Regions from separate parts of the Halomonas sp. 3F2F genome, predicted to be linked through region 1. Evidence: predicted binding sites of a transcription regulator. Region 1 holds the regulator's gene; each other region holds the start of a gene.
The links. The regulator sigma-54, encoded in region 1, starts transcription at its own class of promoters, with help from an activator protein. The targets are predictions, from matches to a motif close to TGGCACNNNNNTTGCTNT.
Positions count from the first base shown of each region.

Region 1 (2,271 bases):
AAACGATCATTCGAGCCCTCAAAAAACGCCATATCGGCGTACTAATCACTGATCATAACGTCAGGGAAACACTAGATATTTGCGATATTGCCTACATTGTAGGTGACGGTCATATCATCGCCAGTGGCCCCCCTCAGGAAATTCTCAACAACCAGCGGGTAAGAGACGTTTATTTGGGGGCTGATTTCCGCCTGTAAACAGCCACCTGCAAAAAAAATAGTAGTGGTGGCATAGTTATTGCACTTGCACCAAGCCATAACTCGCACTAGGGTGGAGCTTTCTGATTAACGAGTGGTTCTCAGATGGTCATGAAAGCTTCTCTTCAATTGCGTATCGGTACACAGCTGACCATGACACCTCAGCTGCAGCAGGCCATCGCCCTGTTACAGCTATCAACGCTGGACCTCCGTCAAGAAATTCAGCAAGCACTTGATGCCAATCCAATGCTTGAGCAGGAAGATGAGTTCGGCGAACAGGCCGTTAGTGAACCCCAGGAAGTTGAATGGTCCGAAAGCATTCCTAACGAACTCTCAACTGACAGTGACTGGTCAGACACTTATCAAGACCTAGGTAGCCATGGTGCCAGCAGCGAGGGGCCTGACTTTGAGCGTCAAGCCGCTGGTCAAAGTTTGCATGGCCACTTACTTTGGCAACTCGCCATGACAGATTTTTCACCACGCGACCATGCCATTGCTGAAAGCCTCATCGATGCACTGGATGCCAACGGCTACCTAACTCAACCTCTCAATGACATTCGCGAAGGACTTAAAGCCCAAGGGCATGAAGGCCTTAGCCAGCGTGAAGTTGAAACAACCTTGCTGCGCCTTCAACAGTTTGAGCCCACCGGTGTATTTGCTCGCGACCTGCGGGAGTGCTTAATGCTGCAGCTCGCCTCACTACCCGAAGATACACCGCTGCTGATGCCTGCCAAGCGCTTAGTGCGTCAATTTCTTGAAGCGCTCGGTAAAGATGATGTGCGTTTGCTAAAGCGGCGGTTAAGTCTAGATGATGAGCAGCTTGATGACGTAATCCGCTTGATCCGCAGCCTGGACCCTCGCCCCGGGAGCGCCTTTGGCGACACAGATGACAGCTACGTAACGCCAGATTTAGTCGTCCGCCATGACCACGAAGGATGGCACCTGGAGCTAAACCCAGAGGCACTGCCGCGCTTGCGCATTCAACCTGACTACGCAAGCCTCATCAAACGGGCTGACAAGAGCCAAGATAACCAATTTTTAAAAGAGCATCTCCAGGAAGCGCGCTGGCTCATCAAGAGCCTTTCAAGTCGAAATGATACGCTACTGCGGGTGGGCCGAGAAATCATAGCTCGCCAGATAGGCTTTCTGGAACACGGTGAAGAAGCCATGAAACCGCTGATCTTAGCCGATATCGCAGACGCCGTTGAAATGCATGAATCTACTATTTCCAGGGTCACCACCCAGAAATATATCCATACCCCGCGCGGTGTGTTCGAACTCAAATACTTCTTTTCCAGCCAAGTAAGTGGCCAGGACGGCGGCGACAGTCACTCCAGCACCGCCATCCGGGCTCGAATCAAAAAACTGGTGCAAGATGAACCGCCCGGCAAACCGCTCTCAGACAGCCGCCTCGTGGCGCTATTGGAAGAGGGTGGCATTAATGTAGCAAGGCGAACGGTGGCCAAATATCGTGAATCAATGGGTATTCCCTCTTCAAGCGAGCGCCGCCGTTTACGCTAATAAAACAGTGCTAACGAGACAAAGTCTGTCTAGGGGCTTTGCAATAGCGCAAAAAGGGTTACAATCGAAGAACAGTCCGATGGATAAGGAGCACGTCAATGCAAGTAAATATCACTGGTCATCACGTAGATCTGACTGACGCCTTGCGTGACTATGTAAATGAGAAGCTGGAACGCGTTGAGCGCCATTATGACAATATCACCACCGTACAAGTGACCTTATCTGTTGAAAAGGAGCGTCAGCAAGCTGCCTGCACCCTGCATGCTGCAGGTGCCGATCTACACGCAGAAGCATTAGACAATGATATGTATGCTGCGATTGATGCACTAGCGGACAAAATTGACCGTCAACTCGTTAAACACAAGGAAAAAGCACAAGCTCGCGCCCAAGGCGCTGGCGTGCGTTAACTCAATGACGTTGGAAACCATACTTCCCCCGGAGCGCGTGCTGTATGACGTCCCCGGGGGCAGCAAAAAAAGGGTGCTGGAATTTTTCAGCACCTTTATTGCGCAAAACACGCCAAGCCTAGATAGCCAAGAAGTCTTCAGCCGCC
Region 1 covers NZ_JABUZE010000130.1:86,407-88,677, forward strand. The annotation lists gene lptB (LPS export ABC transporter ATP-binding protein) at 1-197, shown strand, start outside; gene INT21_RS12925 (RNA polymerase factor sigma-54) at 303-1,718, shown strand; gene hpf (ribosome hibernation-promoting factor, HPF/YfiA family) at 1,817-2,125, shown strand; gene INT21_RS12935 (PTS sugar transporter subunit IIA) at 2,130-2,271, shown strand, end outside.

Region 2 (2,271 bases), on a different contig from region 1:
CGAGCCCCAACTGGTCTGCGCGCACGGTTAGCCGTGAATCATCCATAATGACGGACTCAACGCCGCTCAAAATAGCGCTTGAACGCGCTCGCAGACGCTGCACTTGGCTACGAGCTTCTGGGCCAGTAATCCATTGTGACTCTCCAGAGCCCATGGCAGTGCGGCCATCCAGGCTCATGGCCATTTTTAAACGCACAAAGGGACGCTTGTGCTGCATACGGGAAATAAAGCCAGGATTTAACGCACGGGCATCCTGTTCCAACAGCCCAACATCTACCTGAATTCCTGATTCCCGAAGCCGCCTGATACCGCGTCCACTCACGCAAGGGTTAGGGTCAACCATTGCGACGACCACGCGGGCAACCTTGGCATCCGCTAACGCAACGGCACAAGGGCCAGTGCGACCTGTATGGGAACAAGGTTCCAGCGTGACATAAGCCGTTGCGCCTTCTGCCTTTGCACCAGCGGCGTTAAGCGCGTGAATTTCTGCATGCGGTTCGCCAGCACGGAGGTGAAAGCCCTCGCCAACCACCTGCCCTTCAGCGTGTTGATCGTAGCGGACAATAACACAGCCTACCCGGGGGTTGGGGTCTGTTGTATACAGCCCTTTCGCCGCCAATTGCAGAGCACGCGCCATAAATTGATGATCAGCGCTGGTAAAGCCTCTCTCCGTCAACTCGTTCATCAAACCTCTCCGCGATCTGGGTCGCTGTGGGCTGATGCAGGGTGATCGCCTGGATCTTGAGAAAGACGGTCTATCTCGGCGCGAAATTCGTCTAGATCCTGAAACTTACGATATACCGATGCAAAGCGGATATACGCCACCTGATCCAGGTTGCTTAATGCCTTCATGACGGCCTCACCGATATCCCGTGCATTAACTTCGCGGTCTCCGCGGGCACGGAGCGATTGGCGAATACGCTCAACAGCGGCTTCTATTGCCTCAGCACTTACCGGACGCTTCTCCAGCGCTCGCAACATGCCTGCCCGCAGCTTGCTCTCGTTAAAGGTTTCGCGTGAGCCGTCGGATTTTACGACCCTCGGCATAATCAGTTCTGCGGTTTCATACGTGGTGAAGCGCTCTTGGCAGCTAGCGCATTGGCGACGACGGCGCACCTGGTCACCGTCGGCTACCAGCCGCGAGTCGGTCACTCGAGTATCATTAGCACCACAAAAAGGGCAATGCATGGCAGTCAACCTGTTGTCAGTACGTGCAGCGTGTCAGCTTGTGCGGATAACGGCACATATAAGCAATATTGCAAACTATTATTAGCAGCGGAGTAGCCACGCGCTACAACGACATGCAGTTTAAGGGCGCTTGCAAGCAAAAATAGTCGCTTCTTTAAACGCGGCGTTAACCTAGCATTGTAACGATTTGGCACACAAGCTGCAGCGTTTGTCGTAGGTTGTTTAAGAGGACACCCCTATGACCCCATTTGAGCAGACAGTCCACCATTTCCTTGCGCACCTCTACGGCCCCCGCGCCAGCGAGGTACAACGCCGTCTTGGACAACACATTGAACACTTTCGCAGTGCATCACAGGCGCCAGCCATAACAGAAAATACCGCGGCTGAAGGCGATAATGCACCAAAATGGAGCGAAAAAGATCAATGGGTCATTAGCTACGGTGATTCCATTGTGGCAGAGGAAACACCGCCTCTTGCCGTGCTTAATGAGTTCCTTCAGCGCTATTTGGGGGAGCGTATTAGCGGCGTGCATGTGCTGCCTTTTTTTCCCTGGAGTAGCGATGATGGCTTTTCAGTCATTCATTACCGTGAGGTTAATCCAGAGCTAGGCGATTGGCAGCATATCCGTGAGCTGGCAAGCCACTATGACGTGATGGGCGATTTAGTGCTAAACCACGTGTCTCGCGAGTCTCTGTGGTTTGTGGATTATTTAACCGGAAGCTTGCCAGGTCGTGATTACTTTATAGAAGTAGACCCAGAAACCGATGTTTCTGACGTGGTTCGACCACGTAGCAGTCCATTGCTAGTGCCCATTTCCACGCGTCGGGGTACGCGCCATGTATGGGCAACCTTCTCAGAAGATCAGATCGATTTAAACTTTGAAAACCCTGACGTATTGCTTGAGTTTGTTGGCATCTTGCTGTTTTACCTTCAACAGGGCGTGCGTATCATTCGCCTGGATGCAGTGGCATTTTTATGGAAGCGTCTGGGCACGCCATGCATCCATCTTCCCGAAACCCATACGGTGGTCCGTTTACTGCGCGCCATTGTGGATGAAATAGCGCCGGGCACGCTGATAATTAC
Region 2 covers NZ_JABUZE010000175.1:90,149-92,419, reverse strand. The annotation lists gene ribD (bifunctional diaminohydroxyphosphoribosylaminopyrimidine deaminase/5-amino-6-(5-phosphoribosylamino)uracil reductase RibD) at 1-685, opposite strand, end outside; gene nrdR (transcriptional regulator NrdR) at 685-1,188, opposite strand; gene INT21_RS17805 (sugar phosphorylase) at 1,427-2,271, shown strand, end outside.
Region 2: the regulator sigma-54 is predicted to act here: its motif matches at 1,377-1,394, upstream of INT21_RS17805 (sugar phosphorylase).

Region 3 (2,271 bases), on a different contig from region 1:
GGAGTGATACTAGCTGCTGTGCTTAGCAATCGCTCTTAACAGCTGTAGTACATATCGAACTCAATCGGGTGAGTGGTCATGCGAATGCGCTCCACTTCTTCCATCTTGAGGTCGATGTATGCATCGATCATATCATCAGTAAACACGCCACCTTCGGTCAAGAACGCGCGGTCTGCATCGAGTGCTTCCAACGCTTGGTCCAGGCTGTTGGCAACGGTCGGTACTGACTTACCTTCTTCTGGCGGCAGGTCGTACAAGTTCTTATCCATGGCATCGCCAGGATGAATCTTATTCTTAATACCGTCGATACCCGCCATCAGCAGCGCCGCGAACGCCAGGTAGGGGTTAGCAGTCGGGTCAGGGAAACGTGTTTCAACACGCTTACCTTTCGGGCTGGCGGTATACGGAATACGGATAGAGGCAGAACGGTTACGAGCGCTATAAGCCAACATAACCGGCGCTTCAAAGCCTGGCACCAAACGCTTGTACGAGTTAGTAGACGCGTTCGTGAAGGCGTTCAGAGCACGAGCGTGTTTGATCACACCGCCAATGTAGTAAAGCGCCATTTCGGAAAGCCCAGCGTACTCGTCACCCGCGAACTGGTTCTGGCCATCTTTCCAGAACGACTGGTGTACGTGCATACCAGACCCGTTGTCGCCTACCAGCGGCTTCGGCATGAACGTAGCAGTTTTGCCGTAAGCGTGAGCCACGTTGTGGATCACGTATTTCATTTCCTGAACTTCGTCAGCTTTCTTCACCAGCGTGTTGAATTTAACGCCGATTTCGTTCTGACCCGCGTTAGCAACCTCGTGGTGGTGAACCTCAACGGTCTGGCCAATCGCTTCCAGGGTGTTACACATTGCACCACGCATGTCATGGAAACTATCAACCGGGGGAACCGGGAAGTAGCCGCCTTTAACGCGCGGGCGGTGCCCCAAGTTGCCACCTTCTACCTGATTACTGGTCGCCCAAGCACCTTCATCAGAGGTGATTTTGTACATGGAACCCTGAATGTCAGATTTCCAATGGACTTCGTCGAAAATGAAGAACTCAGGCTCAGGGCCAAAGAAGGCGGTGTCGCCCAGGCCGGTGGACTGCAGGTAAGCTTCTGCGCGCTTGGCAATAGAACGCGGGTCACGGTCATAGCCCTGCATAGTGGCAGGCTCGATGATATCGCAACGCAGGATCAGGGTAGCGTCTTCGGTGAAGGGGTCGAGGAAACCAGTGCCATCTTCAGGACGAAGAATCATGTCGGATTCGTTGATGCCTTTCCAGCCCTCGATAGAGGAACCATCGAACATCTGACCATTTTCAAAAAACTCTTCGTCCACGTCCCGTGCCGGTACGGTGACGTGCTGCTCTTTACCGCGCGTGTCGGTGAAACGCAGATCTACCCATTTAACATCATGTTCTTCGATTAGCGCGAGAGTCTTGGCTGACATAGTGTCCTCCGGTATGAACGTGGCTTAAGCTTGTGACAGTAAGCTACCGATAAAAGAGTTATTAAACAAACCGGCTATCGTTGTAGCACGCCGAGAGGCATCTGCCTACGACCCGCTAGCCGCTGCCTAATACCAAGCACGGAACATGCCAACTCTGCACCAATATGGCATAAAAAAACAACAAGCATTTGTTTTATAAAAGATAAAAAATAAAATACTGCGCTTCTTCATGTAGCATAATGCTCTGCGAAAGAACGAACTTAGCCCTAAAAAGCCACCTAGCTCAGAAAAACGCACCAATAAAGACCAACCAGAGACCCGCAAGCACCAACATGGTGCATATCAAGCATCTATTATTTTCCTCATCACTGTGAACTTTAGCTTGATACCAAAAGAAACTCACACCTACAATTGATTACAAACAGATAGATTTAATAACAAACAGGTTTCACAACACAGGAAGCCACTCACATGGGCACGGTCTGCTTTATTGTTGATGCGTCAGTCACAGGTGCCCTTTTACCACGTCACCTGCGCGCTATTCGCCAAACAGGCTTTGCAGACCACACACTTCCCATTATCGTGACCAGCGCCACCGCCGATCCGCGCGTGCCGGACATTGAGCAACGCTACCGCGCGCACTTTCTTGTTACCCCTTCCCAGCCACTGGGCGCAAGGATCAATCAAGCCGCATATCTCAGCCAAGCTGATTGGTTGCTGATTGCAATGCAGCAACGGGCGCTAACAGCCAAACTATGGTGTTTACTTTATCCCCAGCTAGACACGTACACGCTGGATGCTCTTTTGATTGGCAGCGAACCACCCCGCT
Region 3 covers NZ_JABUZE010000182.1:91,221-93,491, reverse strand. The annotation lists gene glnA (glutamate--ammonia ligase) at 36-1,442, opposite strand; gene INT21_RS18765 (hypothetical protein) at 1,914-2,271, shown strand, end outside.
Region 3: the regulator sigma-54 is predicted to act here: its motif matches at 1,576-1,593, upstream of glnA (glutamate--ammonia ligase).